Regions from separate parts of the Nocardioides eburneiflavus genome, predicted to be linked through region 1. Evidence: predicted binding sites of a transcription regulator. Region 1 holds the regulator's gene; the other holds the start of a gene.
What was found. Region 1 encodes LexA, which represses DNA repair genes until DNA is damaged. Its sites were predicted from a motif close to TCGAACANNTGTTCGA; they were not measured.
Positions count from the first base shown of each region.

Region 2: EXE59_RS10205 (alpha-ketoglutarate-dependent dioxygenase AlkB) is a predicted target of LexA. The motif match lies at 2,341-2,356, and genes of this name have one in related genera.

Region 1 covers NZ_SRRO01000001.1:1,649,693-1,660,590, reverse strand. The annotation lists gene EXE59_RS07805 (hypothetical protein) at 6-563, opposite strand; gene EXE59_RS07800 (PKD domain-containing protein) at 563-1,366, opposite strand; gene EXE59_RS07795 (hypothetical protein) at 1,366-1,917, opposite strand; gene EXE59_RS07790 (LysM peptidoglycan-binding domain-containing protein) at 2,212-2,565, opposite strand; gene EXE59_RS07785 (NAD(P)/FAD-dependent oxidoreductase) at 2,838-4,046, shown strand; gene EXE59_RS07780 (SDR family NAD(P)-dependent oxidoreductase) at 4,161-4,952, opposite strand; gene lexA (transcriptional repressor LexA) at 5,089-5,811, shown strand; gene EXE59_RS07770 (NAD(P)/FAD-dependent oxidoreductase) at 5,870-7,102, shown strand; gene EXE59_RS07765 (alkaline phosphatase D family protein) at 7,654-9,324, shown strand; gene EXE59_RS07760 (alkaline phosphatase family protein) at 9,324-10,649, shown strand; gene EXE59_RS07755 (sulfotransferase family 2 domain-containing protein) at 10,778-10,898, shown strand, end outside.
Region 2 covers NZ_SRRO01000001.1:2,165,915-2,176,812, reverse strand. The annotation lists gene EXE59_RS10225 (DNA repair helicase XPB) at 1-28, shown strand, start outside; gene EXE59_RS10220 (oxygenase MpaB family protein) at 62-946, shown strand; gene EXE59_RS10215 (HD domain-containing protein) at 943-1,527, shown strand; gene EXE59_RS10210 (GntR family transcriptional regulator) at 1,531-2,253, opposite strand; gene EXE59_RS10205 (alpha-ketoglutarate-dependent dioxygenase AlkB) at 2,378-2,989, shown strand; gene EXE59_RS10200 (SRPBCC family protein) at 2,976-3,671, opposite strand; gene EXE59_RS10195 (FAD binding domain-containing protein) at 3,671-4,519, opposite strand; gene EXE59_RS10190 (xanthine dehydrogenase family protein molybdopterin-binding subunit) at 4,516-6,984, opposite strand; gene EXE59_RS10185 ((2Fe-2S)-binding protein) at 6,981-7,454, opposite strand; gene EXE59_RS10180 (hypothetical protein) at 7,541-8,155, opposite strand; gene EXE59_RS10175 (transcriptional regulator) at 8,152-9,378, opposite strand; gene EXE59_RS10170 (HNH endonuclease signature motif containing protein) at 9,718-10,898, shown strand, end outside.

The sequences.
Region 1 (10,898 bases):
TTCGATCAGTTGGGTTCGATGAAAAAGTGAGCGACGTTCCAGCTGTCCCCATCGGGTTCGAGGATGTACCTGAAGGTGGTTCGACCACCTGGGTACTTCTCCAGACGTCCATCCCCGTGGTGGACGACGGTGGGAGCCACGTCCTTCGTGAGGAGGTACACCGAGTCCGATCCCTGCGCCTTCACGATCCGCACGATCGACGTACCTGCGAAGTCGACTGTCCCGTTGTCCGCGTAGACCTCCTCCACCGTCTCGACGAACCCCTCACACGGCTCGCATCCTGAGATCATGGACACAATTGGGGCGGTCCTGCCGGTGACCTGCATCTTGTCGCTGGCGGCCACCCACTGCCGGAGGAATCTCCGAGGGTTCATCCGCTCCTGCGCGAAGTAGGCAGAGTCGGGCGAACCGGAATCGGTGGGGCTGGCTGGCTGTGCCTTGCCAGATTCCGATTGATCGGGAGCAGGCTGTTTGGGGCTGGGCGCCCCGGTCTCCGCCCCGCAGGCTGAGATCGTCATGGCAGCCACGACAATCGCCAGGCCGCGCATCAGGCGGATACGCATCACCGGAGCACAAGCTGCGGGAGCGCTTCGACGATCTCGAGGTCCTGGGCCTCACCGGCGACCCAAAGCGTCGACGGGATCGACTCGGGCGGGCCGCCGTTGACCGTGAAACTCGCATCGCCGTACTGAGTGTCGACGCTGACAGCGACCTTGTCGACCTGCTCGTAGACGTGGGCGACGTCGAGGTTCGGGTACGGCGCCCCGGGACTGGTCGTTGTCGTGGAGGTGCCGTCGCCGAAGTTCCACTGGTACGAGATGGGGCGAGCCGTCACAACAACTTCCGACTCAACAAGGCGCACCGAGATGCTCCTGGACCCGCTATTGGACGTGTAGAAGTTGGTGTCCAGGTTGACCAATGTCTTCCCACCGACTGGCTGGACGATCAGGTGCGACGGCGGCCAATCGAGCCTTTCAAAGGCTTCAATAACAATCACCCGGATAGGCGGGGGATCGTCCACGGCATCAGCCTCGCCAGCACTCAGACAAGCTGTTCCATCGTTCTCGCCATCCTTGAAGAGAGTGTATCGAGTGCCTGGGACACCACTCACAGTGGTGCATTCCTGTGGGTTGAAGCAGATCCCCTCAGGATTGCGTCCGCCGTCTTTGCAGAGCTGACGGACGGTCCACTTGGCCGTTGGGTACTTCGCCTTCTCTGCCTCGATCTCGCCCGCCGACTTGTCGCATTGCTCGACCACCTCTCCGAGTTCGGCTTCGACGCCGCACTCCGCGTGTGCCGCAGGGCCGGTCAACACGAGCACGCAGACTATGCAGGCGAGAACTTGAAGTCGAACGAGCTGAGACATCACCCGGCCACCTCGGACTTGTCGACCACCTGCCACGACGTTCCGTCGGGTGCGACGGTTATCAGATGAGCCCCTGGGCCACCGGGAAATGACTTCTCCTTACCGCCGGCCCTTTCTGCATATTTTGTAGGCGCAGAGTTCACCTTCACTAGAAACGCACGTCTACTAGTACCGCGCGACCGAATGCTTCGAATTTTCCACCCGTCCCATTCGACGAAGCCTCCTGCTTCGTAGTACTGCTCCACCAGATCAGCAAGCTCGATGCAGGCTCGGCACTTCTGTGACAGCGCTCGGTAGTCCGCCGTATCGCCAGTGTTCTCCATCCGAGCCTCCTCCGAGGCCCACCGCCGGATGAACTCCTCCGGACTCTCCGCCTCCGGCTCCTCAGTCGCCGGCTCCGAGGGCGTCGGGGACGAGCTCGGCGGCTCCGGGATCTTCGGCGTGGGCTCCGGGTCGTCGGAGCACCCCGCCAGCAGGACGGGGACCGCGATGGTGAGCGCGAGTGCGCGGCGTACGTACATGAAGTGCCTTCCCGAGAACAACGTCAGCACCGGGAAACTACCCATTCGGGCGTGGGTCGAACCACCCCCGACGAGGATCTGTGGATAACCCGAGTCCCCCTGCGGTGGCGGAGATTGTGGAGTCCGCGACCCGCTATCCGGCTCACGGACTCCACATTGCTGTCGGGAACCACCGGGCAACCGGTGATTCCCGATGCGGGAAGGACGGTCGCTGCTCGACCACCGAGAACACATGCGCCGAGGGGCGGGCCACCAGGCCCGCCCCTCGGTCTTCCCCTTGGTTCCACCAGCCGGGGTCGAAGCGGCTGATGGAGGCCTCGCGCGTCAGTCGGAGACGACAGGGACGCGGAGCTTCTGGCCGGCGCTGAGGCCGGTGGACTCGAGGGCGTTGAGGCGCTCGATCTCGTTCATCATCGAGCGGACGTCGCCGTCGGCCGCGATCTCGCTGGCGATCCCCCAGAGGGTGTCGCCGGGAGCGACCTGGACGATCTCGGTGGGCGCCGGCTCACCGGACGAGCCCGTGCCGACGGCGCCGCCGGCGAGCATGAAGGCCACGCTGAGCACGAGGAACAGCGAGGTCACGAAGACCACGAGGCGCCCGCGCCGGGTCAGCCGTACGGTCGAGCCGCGGCGGACGGGAACGGGGGCAAAGGCGGGGGCAAGGCTGAGGGTGCTCATGGTGGCCTCCTGGGGAAGATTCAGCCGGATGTCTCTGTCGAGCGAATGTCTAGTCGGACCCACCGACAGTGGCCTGGGCCACCGGGTGTCGATCAGGCGTTCGATCGAACATGTGTACGACGGTAGAGCACCTGTTCGAACAACGCAAGCATCAGGGCGAACAATTGTTCGACGTCCGGACGGCCCCCACGGAGAGGACCAACGGACCTACCCGCACCACCCCGGAGCGACGAGCGTGGAGGCACAGCCACACGACACAAGGAGAGCGAGCCATGTCGCGCAAGAAGGTCCTGGTCCTCGGGGGCAACTTCGGCGGTCTCACCGCCGCCATCACGGTCAAGCACGAGCTGCACGGGGACGTCGACGTGACGGTGGTGTCCTCCTCCGACGAGTTCCTCTTCACCCCGTCGCTGATCTGGGTGCCGTTCGGCAAGCGCACCCGCGCCGACATCACCTTCAAGGTCGGCCCGACGTTCGAGGAGCACGACGTCGAGTTCGTCCACGCCGAGGCCACCGCGATCGACCCCGAGGCCCGGCGCGTCGAGACCACCGCCGGCCCGCAGGACTACGACTACCTCGTCATCGCCACCGGCTACCGCAACCGCTTCGAGGTCATCCCCGGCCTCGGCGAGGGCGGCAACGCGCACACCATCACGACGATGGACGACGCGATCCACGCCGGTGAGGGCTGGCGGCAGTTCCGCGAGAAGCCGGGCGACGTCGTCATCGGCGCGACCCAGGGCGCCGGCTGCTTCGGCGCGGCGTACGAGTTCCTCTTCAACACCAGCTACCAGCTGAAGAAGGCCGGCCTCAAGGACCGCGTGAAGCTCACCTACGTCAGCGCCGAGCCGTTCCTCGGCCACTTCGGCATCGGCGGCCTCCCCCACGGCGAGAGCCTGCTCGGGATGTTCCTCAAGAAGGAGAAGATCGACGCCGTCCTCGACACCGCGATGGACCACGTCGACGAGGGCCGGCTGGTGCTCGCCGACGGGAGCGCGCTCGACTTCGGCTACGCGATGATCATCCCGCCGTTCTCCGGCCAGGAGGTCGTCCGCAACACGCCCAAGCTCGCCGACGACAACGGGTTCGTGAAGGTGCGCGACACCTACCAGAGCGAGGCCTACGACGACGTGTACGCCGTGGGCGTCGCCGCCGCGGTCGACGTCCCGTGGCAGACCCCCACGCCGGTCGGCATCCCCAAGACCGGCTTCCCCACCGAGCAGCAGGCCCACGTCGCGGCGACCAACATCGCCGCCCAGATCAGGGGCGAGGCACCCGACGCGCACAAGGCGTTCGGCGACATCCCGGCGGTCTGCGTGATGGACGCCGGCAACAACGGCGTCATCATCCTCGCCGACAAGATGCTGCCGCCGCGCAAGCACGGCGTGCTGATCCCCGGCCCGCAGGCCCACGCGATGAAGCTCGGCTTCGAGAAGTACTTCCTCTGGAAGATGAAGCACGGCCAGGTACGCCTGCCCTGATCGCGCCCTGCGGTCCACTTGGTGACCCGAGTAGTCGCCGGTCGCACAGCATGCCCCTGCTCGAGCGGACATATGCCCGCTCGAGTGGGCAAGTGGTCGGGCGGGCGCCCGCGCTCAGCCGGCGGCGCGGCGCCGCATCGCGCGGCGCCCCTGCGCCGCGAACAGCGACGCGGCGTGCTGCGTGACGCCCGGGGCGAGCGCGGCGCCGCGGACCACCCCGCCGCGCCAGCCCGGCACGGTCCGCACCACGCGGCGCGAGCCCACGAGGGCGACGGCCGCCTCGGCGACCTCGGCCACGCCGAGGATCGGGCCGCCGGAGTGGGTCAGCTGCGAGCCGAGGCCGTCGGGGTCCTGCGCGGCCAGCATCGCGGTGTCCACCCCGTCGGGGCACAGCGCGTGGACCCGCACCCCGCGGGGGGCCTCGGCGTTGACCGACGCCGACAGCGAGACGACCGCGGCCTTCGTCGCGGCGTACATGCTGTAGCCCGGCACCGGCCCGAGGCCCGACAGCGAGGCGACGTTGACGACGTCTCCCCCGGCCGGCCCGAACGCCGCCAGCGCGGCTCGGGTGCCCCACGTCGTACCGAGCAGGTTGACCTCCACCAGGCGGCGCACCTGCTCGTCCGTCAGCGCGGCCAGGGCGCCGTCGTCACCGACGCCGGCGTTGTTGAACCACGACGTCAGCGCCCCGTGACGGGCCGCCTCCTCCGCGACGAGGACGTGGGAGGCGGGATCGCGTACGTCCTGACCGAGGCCCGCGACCGCGCCGATCTCCGCCGCCGTCGCAGCGGCCGCCCACCCGTCGAGGTCGCCGATGACGACGGCGTGGCCGCGCGCGACCATCAGCTCCGCGATGCCGCGCCCGATCCCGCGCGCTCCACCGGTGACGACGCACGAGGTCTGCATCGCACCGACACTAGCGCCATCCCAGCGACACGCGACTTCGAACAGGTGTTTGATCCTCGGGCCCACCGAGGGCTACGGTGAGCGCACAGCTCCCGCCCGGCGCGGACGGTGGGGGCACCACGCAGTGGAGGACGCCATGGCCAAGCAGGACGACAAGAACGTCATCGAGATGCCCGACGGCCCCCCGGACGCCACCGGGCTGACGCCGCGCCAGCAGCGCGTGCTCGCCACGATCAAGGACTCGATCGAGTCCAAGGGCTACCCGCCGTCGATGCGCGAGATCGGCCAGGCCGTCGGCCTCACGTCGTCGTCCAGCGTGGCCCACCAGCTGCGCGTGCTCGAGGGCAAGGGCTTCCTCAAGCGCGACCCCAACCGTCCCCGCGCCCTGGAGGTGTTCCTCCCCGAGGTGATGGCGGCGCGCCGCTCCCTGTCCCACGGCGAGGAGTCGAGCGTCGACGAGACCGGCATCGGCGACATCGCCCCGACCGCGGTCAACATCCCGGTCGTCGGCCGCATCGCCGCCGGTGGCCCGATCCTCGCCGAGGAGCAGGTCACCGACGTGTTCCCGCTGCCCAAGCAGCTCGTCGGCGACGGCACGCTCTTCCTGCTCGAGGTCTCCGGCGACTCGATGGTCGACGCGGCCATCTGCAACGGCGACTACGTCGTGATCCGCCAGGAGCAGACCGCCACCAACGGCCAGATCGTCGCCGCGCTGATCGAGGGCGAGGCCACGGTCAAGACGTTCCAGCGCAAGGACGGCCACGTCTGGCTGCTGCCGCACAACGACGCCTACGACCCGATCCCGGGCGACGACGCCACGATCCTCGGCGTGGTGACGGCGGTGCTCCGCAGCCTCTGAGAGCCGTAGGGGTGGGACGGGCGTTGAAAGCCCACCACCCGCGGGCCACGATGGCAGCATGAGCGACGCCCGAAACACTGACGCCGAGAAGACCTACGACTACGTCATCGTCGGAGCGGGGGTCGCCGCGGCGAGCGCCGTGAAGGGCATCCGCGCCGAGGACGCCAGCGGCACGATCGGCGTGCTCGGCTCCGAGCCCGCCAAGCCGGTCTACCGGCCCGTGCTCACCAAGGACCTCTGGCTCAAGGACGACGCGACCCTCGAGGGCAGCTCGCTGGCCGGCGACCTCGACGACGACGACGCCGTCGACCTCCTCACCGACACCACCGTCACCGCGATCGACCGCGAGGCCCACGTCGTACGTCTCGCCGACGGCAGCAGCGTCGGCTACGGCAAGCTCCTGCTCGCGACCGGCGCAGAGCCGCGCGTGCTCGGCGTCGACCCCGGCCCGCGCGTCCTCTACTACCGCACCGCCGCCGACTACGAGCGGCTGCGCGCGGTCGCCGCGAAGGGCAGCCACGTCGCGGTCGTCGGCGGCGGCTACATCGGCTCCGAGATCACCTCGGCGCTGATCCAGAACGGCATCGACGTCACCCTCGTCCTCGACCTCGAGGACGTGCAGGAGCAGATGTTCCCGCGCGCCCTGGCCGCCCACCTCACCAAGGAGCTCGCCGACCGCGGCGTGACCATCGTGCACGGCTCGGTCTCGGGTGGCGAGGAGGACGACGGCGGCGTACGGATCCGCCTCGACGACGACTCCCACATCGTCGCCGACGCCGCCGTGATCGGCGTCGGCGTCCTGCCGCGCACCGGGCTCGCCGAGGCCGCCGGCCTCGAGGTCGACAACGGCGTCGTGGTCGACGACCACCTGCGCACCAGCGACCCCGACGTGTACGCCGCGGGCGACGTCGCGTCCTACCCCGACGCCCTCCTCGGCCGCCGCCGGGTCGAGCACGTCGACCACGCCGAGAAGTCCGGCGAGCACGCCGGCAGGGTGATGGCCGGCGCCGATGCGGCGTACGACTACACGCCGTTCTTCTGGTCCGACATCCTCGACGAGGGCTACGAGGCCGTCGGCGAGACCAGCAGCCGCCTCGACCTGGTCGAGGACTGGAAGGACGGCGAGATCGGCACGGGCGTCGTCTACTACCTGAAGTCCGGCCAGGTCCGCGGCGTCGTCCTCTGGAACGTCTGGGACAGCGTCGACAAGGCGCGCGAGGTCATCAAGGAGACCGGCGAGCAGCCGGTCAACGACCCGGAGTCGCTGCGGGGGCGCATCCCGTTCGGCTGAGCGCGCGTGCCGCTGGTCGAGCAGCGAGGCACGAACGTCCCGCTGGTTGAGCAGCGAGGAACGAACGTCCCGTTGGTTGAGCAGCGAGGAACGAGCGTGTCGAAACCAAGGCCTCGACTCGCTCGGTTTCGACACGGGCGCTGCGCGCCCTGCTCAACCAGCGGCCAAAGCCGCCGGACGACCGAACGTCCCGCTGGTTGAGCAGCGAGGAACGAGCGTGTCGGAACCAAGGCCTCGACTCGCCTCGGTTTCGACACGGGCGCTGCGCGCCCTGCTCAACCAGCGGCCAAAGCCGCCGGACGACCGAACGTCCCGCTGGTTGAGCAGCGAGGAACGAGCGTGTCGGAACCAAGGCCTCGACTCGCCTCGGTTTCGACACGGGCGCTGGGCGCCCTGCTCAACCAGCGGCCAAGCGGGGGTTTCGACACGGGCGCTGCGCGCCCTGCTCAACCAGCGGCCAAGCGGGGGTTTCGACACGGGCGCTGGGCGCCCTGCTCAACCAGCGGCCAAGCGGGGCGTAATCCCGGCGCGGGTGCGTCGTTGAACCACCCGTGACCCCCTCACCCCACCTCTCCCGACGGGCCGTTATCGCCGGCGGCGCCGGGGCGGCCGCGGTCGCCGGCGGCACCCAGGCCGTCGGAGCACGACCCCGGCACGAGACCTTCCAGCACGGCGTCGCCTCCGGCGACCCGCTCCCGCGCGCGGTCGTCCTCTGGACTCGCGTCACCCCGACCGCGGCCGCCGACCCGGGCTCGGGCGCCGGCCCCCGCGTACGGGTCACGTGGGAGGTCGCTACCGACCGCGGGTTCCGCGACGTCGTACGCCGGGGGTCGGTCCGCACCGGGCCCGCCCGCGACCACACCGTGAAGGTCGACGCGACCCGGCTGCGCCCCGACGCGGCGTACTTCTACCGCTTCACCTGCCGCGGTGAGACGAGCCCGGTGGGGCGTACGCGCACCGCCCCGGCCCGCAACGCCACGCCCGCGGGCCTGCGGTTCGGCGTGGTGTCGTGCGCCAACCTCCAGGCCGGCTGGTTCTCCGCCTACCGCCACCTCGCCCGGCGCGACGACCTCCACGCGGTGATCCACCTCGGCGACTACCTCTACGAGTACGCGCCCGGCGAGTACGGCTACGGCCGCGCCAACACCGACATCAGGCCGCACGCGCCGGCGCGCGAGATGGTCGGCCTGGCCGACTACCGCCAGCGGCACGCGCAGTACAAGTCCGACCCCGACCTGCGTGCGTTGCACGCCCGCCACCCGTTCATCGTGACCTGGGACGACCACGAGGTCACCAACGACGCCTGGCGCGACGGCGCGGAGAACCACCAGCCCGCGGAGGGCGACTACGCCGCTCGTCGCGCCGCCGCGCACCGGGCGTACGACGAGTGGATGCCGGTGCGGATGTCCGGCACCGCCGCCACGGGTGACGGCACGCGGCTGTTCCGCACGCTGCGGTTCGGTGCGCTCGCCGAGCTCAGCATGCTCGACCTGCGCACCTACCGCGACCGGCAGGCCACGACACCCGCGCCGAGCCCCGTGCCCACCCCGACCGGCGGCACGGACGGCACCATCGCTGGTCGGGCGCAGCTCGACTGGCTCAAGCGGCGCCTGCGGCGCGGCGGGCCCCAGTGGAAGCTCGTCGGCAACCCCGTCATGATCGCGCCGGTCACCTTCGCGCAGCTCCCCCACGACCTCGTCGACCCGGTCAACGACGTCACCGGCCTGCTCCCTCGCGACGGCGCGCCCTACAACGTCGACCAGTGGGACGGCTACACCCGCGACCGGCGCGAGCTCTTCGACCACATCCGCGACCAGGGGCTGCGCGACGTGGTGTTCCTGACCGGCGACATCCACTCCGGCTGGGCCTGCGACCTCCCCCACGACGCGGCGACCTACCCGCTCGGCGACTCGGCCGGCGTCGAGCTGGTCTGCACCTCCGTCACGTCCAACAACCTCAAGGACATCACCGGCTCCCCGGCGCGCACCTCCTCGCTCGCCGTCGAGGCGGTCATCCAGACCAACAACCGGCACGTGAAGTACCTCAACTTCGACGACCACGGCTACTCCGTCCTCGACGTCACGCCGGAGCGAGTGCAGATGGACTGGTACGTGGTCGGCGACCGTGCCGACCGCGCCGCGGGCTCGTCGTGGACCGCCTCCTGGGCGACGAGGTCCGGCACCAACCGGGTGCAGGCCGCGAGCGGACCGGTGGACGCCTGATGTGCGGGCCGTCCCACCGCGCGGCTCCGAGCCGCGCCTTCGAGCGCGGTCGCGAGGAGATCCGTACGGGGCGACGCACGCTGCTGGTCGCAGGAGCGGCCGGCGTCGCCATCTCCACCGCCACCTCGAGCCTGCCGCGAGCTGCAGCGGCGGCGTCGGCCGGCACCCGGAGGAGGGCGTACGTCCTCGTCCTCGACGGGTGCCGGCCCGACGAGATCACGCGTGAGCTCATGCCCCGCACCAGCGCGCTGCGCGACGGCGGCCTCCACCACCCGCGGGCGACGTCGCTGCCGGTGATGGAGACGATCCCCAACCACGTGATGATGATGAGCGGCGTCCGGCCGGACCGGTCGGGCGTACCGGCCAACTCGATCCTCGACCGCACGACCGGCGAGGTGCGCGACATGGACCGCCCCGAGGACATCCGGGTCCGCACGATCATCGAGCGGCTGAACCGCAACGGCCTCACGACGGGCACCGTGCTCAGCAAGGAGTACCTCTACGGCATCTTCGGCGGCCGGGCCACGCACCGCTGGGAGCCGGCGCCGATCGTCCCGGTCTCCGGCCACGCACCCGACCTCTTCACGATGGAGGCGACGCTCGCGATGGTGGAGGAGCACGACCCCCACCTGGTGCTCGTCAACCTCGGCGACATCGACCGGCTCGGGCACTCCGACCTCACCGGACCGCTCGGGGCGAGGGCCGCGCGGCAGGCGGCGCTCGCCGCGACCGACGTCCAGGTGGGCCGGTTCGTCGACCTGCTGAAGACGTCCGGGCGCTGGACGACGTCGCTGGTCGTGGTCCTCGCCGACCACTCGATGGACTGGTCGCTCCCCCACCAGCTGATCCACCTGACCCCGGTGCTCGAGGCCGACCCGCTGCTCGCCGGCAACGTCGCCATCGCCGACAACGGCGGCGCCGACCTCCTCTACTGGACCGGCGACCCCGCGCTGCTCGACGCCGCCGTCGAGCGGATGCGCGCGCTGGCCTCGGCGGTGCCGGGAGTGCTCGCCGCGCACGACCCGCGGGTGACGCCCGCGCTGCGCACCGGCCCGCTCGGCGGCGACGTCGTCGTCTACGCGAAGGCAGGCTGGCGGTTCAGCGACCCCGACCAGTGGTCGAACCCGATCCCCGGCAACCACGGCCACCCGGCCACGATGCCGATCCCGTTCTTCCTCGCCGGCGGCCACCGCCGGGTGCCGCGCAGGGTGACGTCGTCGAGGCGCGCCGCGACGATCGACGTCGCGCCGACGCTGGCGGACTTCTTCGGCGTGGGGGCGCCGCGCGGCGGGTACGACGGCCGGTCTCGGCTGCCCCGCCGGTGAGAGAGGTTTCGAGGCTCGTCGCTGGCGCTCCTCGCACCTCAACCAGCGAAGTCAGGTCGTCCCTTCGGTGGTCGAGGTGCGAGCGAAGCGAGCCTCGAAACCACGAGTGCCGTAGTAGCCTCGCGCCGATGTCCTCCGCCGGCCCCGACGCTCCCGACGCCCGCCCCGACCCGCTGCTCTTCCGTACGCGCCCGGGCAACCGGCGCCGCCTGACCCCGGCGGCGGAGGCGGAGGTCGACCGGCTGGCCG
Region 2 (10,898 bases), 520 kb from region 1:
CGCAGGGGACCTGGCCGCCGAGGCCTGACCTGCATTGGCGTCCCTCGCTAGCCTCGGGAGCGTGACCCTCCGCGAACGCGTGGGCGCTGAGCTGTTCCGCAAGGTCGCCGGCCCCGACGGCCCCCGCAACCGCGAGCGCGTGCACGGCACCCCCGGCCCGCGGTGGTTCGCGCCGGGCTCGCCGATCACGCGCGTGCACGGCGACGCGTCGATGTTCGTCGGCGGCATCCGAGCGATCATGCTCCAGTCGCTGCACCCGGCGGCGATGCAGGGCGTGGCCGACCACTCCGGCTACCGCGGCGACATGTGGGGGCGCCTCGCACAGGTCTCCACCTACATCGCGATGACCACCTTCGGAGCCGAGCAGGACGCCCGCCAGGTCATCCGCGCGGTGCAGCGCGCGCACGAGTCGGTGACCGGCACCTTGCCCGACGGCACCCCGTACGCCGCCTCGGACCCGCACCTCCTCGGCTGGGTGCACGCCGCCGAGGTCGACAGCTTCCTGCTCGCGCACGACCGGTTCGGCCACCAGCCGCTCGTCGGGGCCGAGCGCGACGAGTACCTCGCCCAGACCGCGCACGTCGCGGGCCTGCTCGGCGTGACGGACCCGCCCATCACCGAGGCCGGCCTGCGCGCGACCCTCGACGCGTACCGGCCCGAGCTCGCCGGGACCCCCGCCGCGCGCGACGCCATCTCGTTCCTGGTCTGGCACCCCGACCTGCCGCTCGCCGCGCGCCCGGCGTACCTCTCCCTCGTCGGCGCGGCCGTGTCGCTGACGCCGGAGTGGCAGCGGCGCGAGCTGGGCCTTCCCCACCCGCGGGTCCTCGACGCCACGCTGGACCGGACCGTCGGCCGCGCGCTGGGCAAGGTCTCGACCGGTGCGATCCGGTGGGCGATGGCGTCCGGGCACGCGCAGGCGCGCGAGCTCCAGGACGCGCGCCGGTGACGCTCGCCCGGCGGTGGCCGCTCCCCGACCACCACGACCTCCGCGACGACCTGCTCGTCGCCTGGGACCGCCCCGGCTACCACGACCTCCTGCACCTGTCGGAGGTCCTCGACCGGCTCGACCAGCTGGCCGCCGCGGGTGCCGGGTTCGACCGGACCGTCGTCGGGCTCGCCGCGTGGTTCCACGACGCGGTCTACCAGGGGGCGGAGGACGACGAGGAGCGCTCGGCCCGCTGGGCCGAGCGGGCGCTGCCGCCGATGTACGCCGAGGAGGTGGCACGGCTGGTGCGGATGACGGCGCACCACCGGCCGGACGACGGCGACCCGGCGGGCTGCGCGCTCAGCGACGCCGACCTCGCCGTCCTGGCGGCACCGCGCGAGCGCTACGACGCCTACGTCGCGGGCGTGCGGGCCGACTTCGCGCACGTCGGGGACGCCGACTTCCGGGCAGGCCGGGCGGCCGTCCTCGCCGACCTCGCGGCGAAGCCGCACCTGTTCCACACCGCGCAGGGGCGCGGGCTGTGGGAGGCGCAGGCGCGGGCCAACCTCGAGCGCGAGCTCACCGGGCTCGGCCGCGGGTGAGGGTCAGCGGTCGTTGAGCTGGAGGTAGACGGTGAAGCGGTCGTGCCGGTAGCAGGTGCGCGACACCTCGACGATGCGGCCGTCCGAGACCGCACGACGGGCGTGGCGCAGCACCGGGTCGCCCTCGGCGATCTCGAGGATCGCCGCCTCGTCCGCGCTGGCACGGTCGGCGCTGATGGAGTCCTCGACCTCGGTCGGTCGCAGGCCTCGAGCGGCGAGCGCCTCGTAGAGGCTGGTGGGCGTGCCGTGCTGGAGGAACCCCGGCAGCAGGACCTCGTTGAGGTAGGCGTCCTCGACGCAGACGACGGCCTGGTCGGCGCGGCGCAGCCGTCGCCAGTGCAGCACCGGGTCGCCGGGCGAGATGTCGAGAGCGCGGGCCACACCGGGGCCGGCCTGCTCCACGCGGGCGAGCAGGGTCTGCGACTCGGGCAGCATCCCGCGTCGGCGCATCTCCTCGGTGAAGGAGGTCAGGCGACCGGCGGTCTTGGGGGGCTGCGCGACGAAGGTGCCGCGGCCGGGGATGCGCTCGAGGAGGCCCTCGGCAACGAGGGCGTCGAGCGCCTGTCGTACGGTCATCCTCGCCACGCCGAAACGGGCCACGAGCTCGCGCTCGGACGGGGCCGCGGAGCCCGGCGGCTGCGCCTCGATGAGGCTGCGGACGTGCTCGCGGACCTGGACGTGCTTCAGCGCCCGCTGCCGCGGGACGACGACATCGACCGGATCCATGCATCGAGGCTAGGACTGGGCTGGACCGGCGTCTGCAAATTGACCAACTCTGTGGTGCTGACTTGACCAAATCTTGATGTTCGATGTTCGAACGCACGTTCGATCGATGGGGTAGGCTGCTGTCGTGGACTACCAGACGTCCCTCTTCGCCGACGGCACCACGGATTCCGTGGCACTGTCGCCTGAGCGTCGCCTGCTGGCCCGCAGAGCGTGGGTCGACGTGCAACGCAGCTGGCTCCCGGACCCCGACGCCGTGTTTTCCGCACTCGTCGACGAGGTGCCGTGGCGTGCCGAGCGACGCGAGATGTACGACTCTGTCGTCGCCGTCCCCCGGCTGGTCCACACCTACCTCGCCGACGCCCCGCTACCCCATCCCGCGCTGACCGAGGCGCGTACGGCCCTGAGCAGGCACTACCTCCCCGAGCTCGGCGAGCCGTTCGTGACCGCCGGCTGCTGCTTCTACCGCGACGGTCGCGACTCGGTCGCCTGGCACGGCGACACGATCGGTCGCGGCCGCACCGCCGACACGATGGTCGCGATCGTCAGCGTCGGCGACCCGCGCCGCCTGCTGCTGCGGCCTCGGGGCGGCGGGGCGTCGATCGCGCTGACGATGGGGCACGGCGACCTGGTGGTGATGGGCGGCTCCTGCCAGCGCACGTGGGAGCACGCCGTTCCCAAAGTGGCCAACGCCGGGCCGCGGATCTCCGTCCAGTTCCGCCCCCTCAACGTCTTCTGAGCAGCCTCCTCAGGACCACGAGCACGACGAGCGCGACCGCCGCCTGCTTCCAGTACGACCTGAGGAGCACTGGCAGCACCGCGCTGCCGAGGTCGAGCGCCTCGGGCTCCGGCGCGGGCCGTGGTGGGGGTGGCGCGGCGGGCGGCGCCGCCGGTGCCCCGGGCGCCGCCGGGGCGGAGGCGGCCACGGAGGCCGCGGCGGCCGCTCCCACCGGGGTCTCCTCCTCCGGCGCGGGCTCGGGCGCCGCGAGGCGCTGCTCGAGGCACGCCACGAACTGGCCGAGCAGCTTGTCCGAGACGTCCTGCATGACACCGCGCCCGAACTGCGCGGGCTTGCCGGTGATCGCCAGGTCGGTCTCGACCGAGACGTCCGTCGACCCGCCCGCGTCGCTCATGGAGACGGTGACCTTCGCGCCGGCCGTGCCGTTGCCGCGCTTGTCCTTGCCCTTGGCGTCGACGACGAACCGGTGGGCGTCCGCGTCCTTCTCCACGAAGGTGCCGCTCCCGTTGTACTGGAGGGCGATGGGCCCGAGCTTGACCTTGACCGACCCCGAGAAGGAGCTCTCGTCGGCCTCGGTCACCTGGGCGCCCGGGAAGCACTCGGCGACCGAGGCGATGTCGTTGAAGTGCGCCCAGGTCTCCTCGACGCCGATCGGGACGGTGAACCGGTGGTTCAGCTCCACTACTGCACCCCCGCGGCCTTGAGGACCGCCCGCCCGGTGAGGACCCGGGCGAGGTGCTGGCGGTAGTCGGCCGCCCCGTTGAGGTCCGAGGGCGGGTCGGTGCCCTCGGCGGCGAGGTCGGCCGCGGCGCGTACGCCGTCCTCGGTCGCGCTCGCACCCACCAGGGCCTGCTCGCTGGCGGTGGCCCGCAGCGGGGTGGAGCCCATGTTGGTCAGGCCGATGCGTGCCTCGTCGATCGAGCCCCTCACGGTGGCGGCGACCGCCACGATCGGCCACTGGTGGGCGACGCGGACGAACTTCTCGTAGTGGGCGCCCCACCCGGTGTGCTTGGGGATGCGCACCTCGGTGAGGATCTCGTCGTCGCCGATCGCGGTCTCGAAGAGGTCGACGAAGAAGTCGGACGCCTCGACCGTACGCGTCCCGCCGGGCCCCGCGATCACGAACTGCGCGCCGAGGGCGAGCGCCGGCGCGCCGAGGTCGCCCGCGGGGTCGGCGTGGGCGAGCGCCCCACCGAACGTGCCGCGGTGCCGGATCTGCGAGTCGGCCACCTCGGCCGCCGCCTTGGACAGCAGCAGCGCGTGCTCCTTGACGAGGTCGTCGTCGCGCACGTCGTGGTGGGTCGTCATCGCGCCGATCACGATGGCGTCGCCGTCGTCGCGGATGCCCCGGAGGGATGGGATCTGGCCGAGGTCGATGACGACCTCGGGGGCGTTGAGGCGCATCCGCAGCACCGGCAGCAGGCTCTGCCCGCCGGCGAGGATCTTCGCGTCGTCGCCGTGCTGCCCGAGCGCCGAGATGGCCTCCTCGACCGACGTGGGTGCGAGGTAGTCGAACTTCACCGGGATCACTGGCCTGCTCCGTCCGTGCTGTCCTGGTTGAGGGCGCCTTCCTCGAAGTGCGGCATCGCCGCCTCGGGGGTCGGCGCGTCGCCGTCGTTGGCGTGGATCGCCCGCCACACCCGCTCGGGCGTGCAGGGCATCTGGATGTCGTGGACGCCGAGGTGGCGTACGGCATCGACGACGGCGTTGACGACCGCCGGCGTCGAGGCGATGGTGCCCGCCTCGCCGACCCCCTTGGTGCCCAGCGTGTTGGTCGTGCAGACGCTCGGCTCGTCGGTGTGCACCACGTCGAAGGAGATCGTGTCGGCCGCCGTGGGGAGCAGGTAGTCGACGAACGACCCGCTCACGAGCGTGCCGGCCTCGTCGTGCACGGCCTCCTCCCAGAGCGCCTGCGCGATGCCCTGCACCAGCCCGCCGTGCACCTGACCGGCCACGATCAGCGGGTTGACGATGACGCCGATGTCGTCGCAGCAGGTGTACTTCCGCATCTTCACCGCACCGGTCTCGGTGTCGACCTCCATGGCGCACAGGTGCGTGCCGTGCGGGTAGTTGAAGTTGACGGGGTCGTACGTCGCGTCGGCGTCGAGGCTGAGCTCCATTCCCTCGGGGTAGTCGTGCCCCGCGAAGGTGGCCGTCGCGAGCTCCTGGATGGCCTTGCCCTGGTCGGTGCCGCGGACGGTGAACTTCCCGTCGGCGTAGTCGAGGTCGTCGGCGTTGGCCTCGAGCAGGTGCGCGGCGAGGACCTTGGCCTTGTCGATCACCTTGTCGACCGCGCGGACCAGCGCCTCGCCGCCGACCACCAGTGACCTGGAGCCGTACGTGTCGAGGCCCTTCGCCGACACCTGGGTGTCGCCGTGCAGCACCTCCACGTCCTCGAACGGGACGCCCAGCCGGTCGGCGACGATCTGGCTGAACGCCGTCTCGTGGCCCTGCCCGTGGGCGCTCGCGCCCGTGACGACCTCGACCTTGCCGAGCGGGGTCATCCGGACGGTCGCGTGCTCCCAGCCACCCGCGCCGTAGTCGAGGCTGCCGAGCACCCGGCTCGGCGCGAGGCCGCACATCTCGGTGAAGGTCGAGACGCCGATGCCGAGCTGGACGCGGTCACCACGCTCTCGGCGCTCCTTCTGCTCGGCGCGCAGTGCGTCGTAGCCGAAGGACTCCTTCGCCTTGGCCGTGGCGGCCTCGTAGTTGCCGGTGTCGTACTCGAGGCCGGCGACGGTCGTGAACGGGAACTCCTCGTGCGTGATCCAGTTGCGCTCGCGGATCTCGAGCGGGTCGACGCCCACCTCAGCGGCGAGCTCGTCCATCAGCCGCTCGACGGCGTAGGTCGCCTCCGGCCGGCCGGCGCCGCGGTAGGCGTCGGTGAACGTGGTGTTGGTGAGCACGGTCTGGCACTCGAAGCGGTAGGCGGGGAACTTGTAGATCGCGTTGAACATGAAGGCGCCGAGGACGGGGACACCGCCGCCGACGATCGCGACGTAGGCACCCAGGTCGGCGTCGAGGTGCACCTTGAACCCGGTGACCTTGCCGTCCTTGTCGGCCGCCAGCGTCAGCGTCTGCACCTGGTCGCGACCGTGGTGGGCTGCCAGCAGGCTCTCGCTGCGGGTCTCGGTGTACTTCACCGGCTTGGACAGGCGTCGCGCGACGGCCCAGGCGATCCACTCCTCGGGGGTCGTCTGGAGCTTGCCGCCGAAGCCACCACCGACGTCGGGGGCGATGACCCGGATCTTCGACTCGGGCACGCCGGTGGTGGCCGCCAGGGCGAACCTCAGGATGTGCGGGATCTGGGTCGCGGACCACATGGTGATCTGCTCCCCGGTGGGGTCCACCACGACGCTGCGCGGCTCCATGAACGCGGGGATGAGCCGCTGCTGGCGGTACTCCCGCTCGATGACGATGCCGTTGGCGCGAGCCTCCTCGATCGCGGCCTCCACGTCGCCGCCGGTGCCGGCGTCGCCTGAGTCGAAGACCCACAGCGCCGACTTGTTGGTGCCGAGGTCGGGGTGCGCGAGGACCTGGTCCTCGAGGGCCTTCTTGATGCCGACGACGGCGGGCAGCTCCTCGTACTCGACGTCGACGAGCTCGGCCGCGTCGCGGGCCTCGGCCGCGCTGCGCGCGACCACCACGGCGACGATCTCTCCGGCGAAGGCGACCCGGTCGGCGGGCATCGGCGAGTGTCCGGGCGTCTTCTGGTCCGGCGTGATCGGCCAGGCGTTGATGCACACGCCGAGCTCGTCGCCGAAGTCCTTGCCACTCAGCACCGCGACCACGTTGGGCGAGGCCTTGGCGGCCTCGACGTCGATCGAGGTGATGGTGGCGTGGGCGAAGGGGCTGCGCACCATCGCCAGGTGCAGCATGCCGGGCAGGGTGATGTTGTCGGTCCAGCGCGTACGGCCGGTGATCAGCCGCTGGTCCTCCTTGCGGCGCCGGTCCTTGCCGATCTCCGCAGCTGGTCGGTCCTGGGTGGCGGTCATGCCTTGGCTCCTTCGGCTGCGTGGAGCACGCTCTTGACGATGTTGTGGTAGCCGGTGCAGCGGCAGAGGTTGCCCTCCATGCCGAGCCGCACCTCCTCCTCGGTCGGGTCCGGGTTCTCGGCGAGCAGGTCGACGGCCTGCATGATCATGCCGGGGGTGCAGAAGCCGCACTGCAGGCCGTGGCACTCGCGGAACGCCTCCTGGACGGGGTGCAGCTCACCCTCGGCAGCGTCGGCGAGCCCCTCGATCGTCGTGACCGTGCGCCCGTTGGCCTGGACGGCGAGCACGTTGCAGGACTTCACGCTCGTGCCGTCGAGGTGGACGGTGCAGGCGCCGCAGTTCGAGGTGTCGCACCCGATCACGGTTCCGGTCTTGCCGAGCTCCTCGCGCAGGTACTGCACCAGCAGCATCCGGGGCTCGACGTCGTCGGAGACCGCAGCCCCGTCGACGGTGAGTTCGATCTTCGTCATCTGGCCGCTCCAGTGTGAGGTGGGTCACTCCTGGTGCCGAACCTAGGTCGCCGTGGTTGGGAGATGGTTGGGGCTGGGTGAGCGGCTCAGACCACCTCGCCGCCGGCCCGCATGCTGTCGGCGATCTTCTTGGCGGCGCCGTTGACCTGGTAGGCGTGCACCCCCTCGTCGGGGCCGGCGGTGTGGGCGACGATCGAGGTGGACACCACCTCGCGGAAGGCCAGCGCGATGCCCATGCAGATCCGCTCGTTGCCCGACTCGTCCACCGACCGGCACGTCGTACGCAGTCGCCGCGCGCCGCCGCGCACCCGTCCGCACCGGATGCTCTCGTCGCCTGCGCCCTCGAGCGTGCCCGTGATCATGCGGACCATGTCCTTGGGGACCAGCCGGAGCCGCAGCCCGACGTCCTCGAGCACCACGACCAGCTCGGTGCCGCCGGTCTGGTGCGCGTAGGTGTAGGTCGGGAAGCGGCGTCCGGCCACGACCTGCTCCTCCTCGACCGGCGTCGCCGCCACGGGGAAGTCGAACCGGATCCCCGTCTCCTCGTCGACGACCGTCTGCCAGGGGCCGGCGTCAGGGGCCTCGCTGGACGCGGTCACGGGGTCGGGAGCCGGTCCGTCCGGACCGCGGCTGCACGCCGCCAGCGCGAGCGCGGTCGCGAGCGCAGCGACGAACGCGATCGTGCTCCGCAGGTCGGTCATCCGTCGGAGGCGGCCAGCTTGCCCTTGAGCAGCGGCGCGACCGGGTGGTGGACCGGCAGGGTCGCGAGGCATGCCTCGACCACGGCGGTGTCGTAGGGCGCGAGCTCGCTGTAGCGCAGGACCGCGTCGGCGTCGGGGTTGGCGAGCAGGGCCTCGCGGACGCTCACCGCGAGGTAGTCCCCCATCTGCACCAGCGCGGGCGAGTCGGTGCCGGGCAGCAGGTCCCCGCCGTACGCCCGCACGGCCGCGCGCACGTCGCCGCGACGCAGCAGCCGCTGGACCTCCTCGACGTCGGTGGCAACCGGCATCGTGAGGCGGTAGGGGCGTGAGGACAGCTGACCCGCCAGGGCGGACCGCAGGTGCGAGACCTCCGCCTTGAGGGTCGAGGTCGTCACCGACGAGTCGCCGTAGAGCAGGGAGTGCAGGTGCTCGACCGACAGGCCTGCGGGATGCATCGCCAGCAACGCGAGGATCTCGGTCTGGCGACGGTTGAGCAGGAGGCGCTGCCCGTCGAGCCACACCTCGGCGGTGCCGAGCAGGGTGAGGGTGAGTCCGGGGTCGGCGGGGCCGGCGTCGCCGGCGAGGGTCGTACGCCGGTCGGACGGCAGGGCGGCCTCGATCAGCCGGGCCATCACGCGTGCGGTCGCGAGCCCGATCGGGTGCGTGCGGTCCCACGTGGTCGACAGGTCGATGACCCCGAGCGAGCGCCCGGTGACCGGGTCGAACACGGGGGCCGCCCAGCACACCCAGTTGTGCACGACCTCGGCGTAGTGCTCGGCACTGAAGACCATCGACGGCCGCGCGGTCCGGCCGGCGATCGCCAGCGCGTTGGTGCCGACGCTGCGCTCGTCCCAGCGGCCGCCGGGCACGAAGTTGACCGTCTCGGCCTTGCGGCGCATCACCCGGCCCCCGTAGGTCCACAGGATCCGGGTCTGGTCGTCGGTCACCGCGATGACCAGGTCGCCGTCCTCGGCCGTGCGCCGCAGCTCGTCCTGCACGCGCTCGACCGCGGTCTGGAGCGGCGACTGCTTCCAGAAGTCGGCCGTGTCCGCCTCGTCGTCCAGGGGCGCCTCGGTCACCGTCGGCGACACGACGCCGGAGAGCTGCCAGCTGCGCAGGATCTCGGGACGGACGGCCTCGGCCTGCTCCTCGCCCTCGGACACGAAGCGTGTCCAGGCGCGCACGGCACTCACGCGGCGGGCGTGCAGGTCCTCGCTGGTCATGACGGCTCCTGGTCGGTCACCGCAAACCTAGCCCGAGTGTGATGACGGCGACAGGCAGTGTGCCAGGAGGTCGGTCACGGGTATCGTCACGACACTGCCTGCCGGTCGCGGGTGGGAAGTCGCTCCCCGTCGGAGGCCGAGTGACTGGCGAGGCGCCCCATCACCTTCGGCGGTCGAGGTGCGAGCGCAGCTGTTCGGTGGTCGAGGTGCGAGCGCAGCGAGCCTCGAAACCACACCCGTCCCCCGCTGGTCGAGGAGGGACGAAGTCCCGTCACGAGACCCTGCTGGCCTTCGTCCGCGCGAGGGCCGTTGTCGGACCCCACGACTACAATCAAACGCATGATCGAGACACTGGCAGCCGGGGCGCGAGGGGTCGCGGACGACCTCTCACCCGCCGAGTTGCTGTCCGCGATCCGTGACCGCAAGGCCGCCGAGGACCGGGCCGCAGCCGACCAGCTGGTCCTCGCCGCCAGGTGGGCCGACCTGCACCCGCCGGAGTCGATCCACTCCGCGGCGTCGTTCACGGTGCCCGGGTCGCAGCACGAGGAACCCATCGCCGGCGAGGGTGCCCCGCTGGTGGCGGAGTTCTGTTGCGCCGAGCTCGGCACCGTCCTCGGGATCACCACCACCGCGGCGAAGAAGCTCATCGGCCACGCCCTCGAGCTGCGCCACCGCCTCCCCCGGCTCTGGGCACAGGTCCACGCCGGGCAGGTGCCCGCGTGGCGGGCCCGGGCGGTCGCGGACACCACCATCCACTCCTCACCCGCATTGACTCGTGAGGCGGCCGGGTTCGTCGACGCACAGGTCGCCGCCGTCGCCGGACGCATCCGCACCGCGCAGCTCGACCGCCTCGTCGCGGAGACCATCAGGCGCTACGACCTCGCCACCGCCGACCCCGCTGCGGACCCCGAGGACGGCTACCTGCACGTCGACCCGCGCCACGTCACCGTGGACACCGACGACGTGCACTACGCCGGCACCCTGCGGATCGAGGCCGAGGTCGACATCGCCGACGCCCTCGACCTCGACCGCGCCCTCGCCCACCACGCCGCCACCCAGCAGGCCCTCGGATCCCTGCTGCCACTCGACGCCCGACGAGCCAAGGCCCTCGGGGACCTCGCCAGGACCCAGACTGCTCTGGATCTCGCCGGCGGCGGCGCCGACCTGGAGGACACCGGCGCTGGCGGCGACGACGCCGACGAGACGCACCTGCCCGCCGCCCGCGCGGTCGTGATCCACGCCCACGTCGACGCCTCCTTCTCCGGCGACACCACGGTCTTCGGTCCCACCGGCCGGATGGAGAACGGTCAACGCCTGGTCCTGCTCGAGCAGGTCCAGTCCTGGTGCGCCGACACCCGCACCGAGGTCACCATCAAGCCCGTCATCGACCTCAACACCACGCTCACCGCGCAGACGCGGAAGGTCCCGGCAACGATCCGCGAACACGTGATCCTGAGGGATCGCACCTGCGTGTTCCCGTTCTGCTCCCGCCCCGCCCGGCGCTGCGACGTCGACCACAT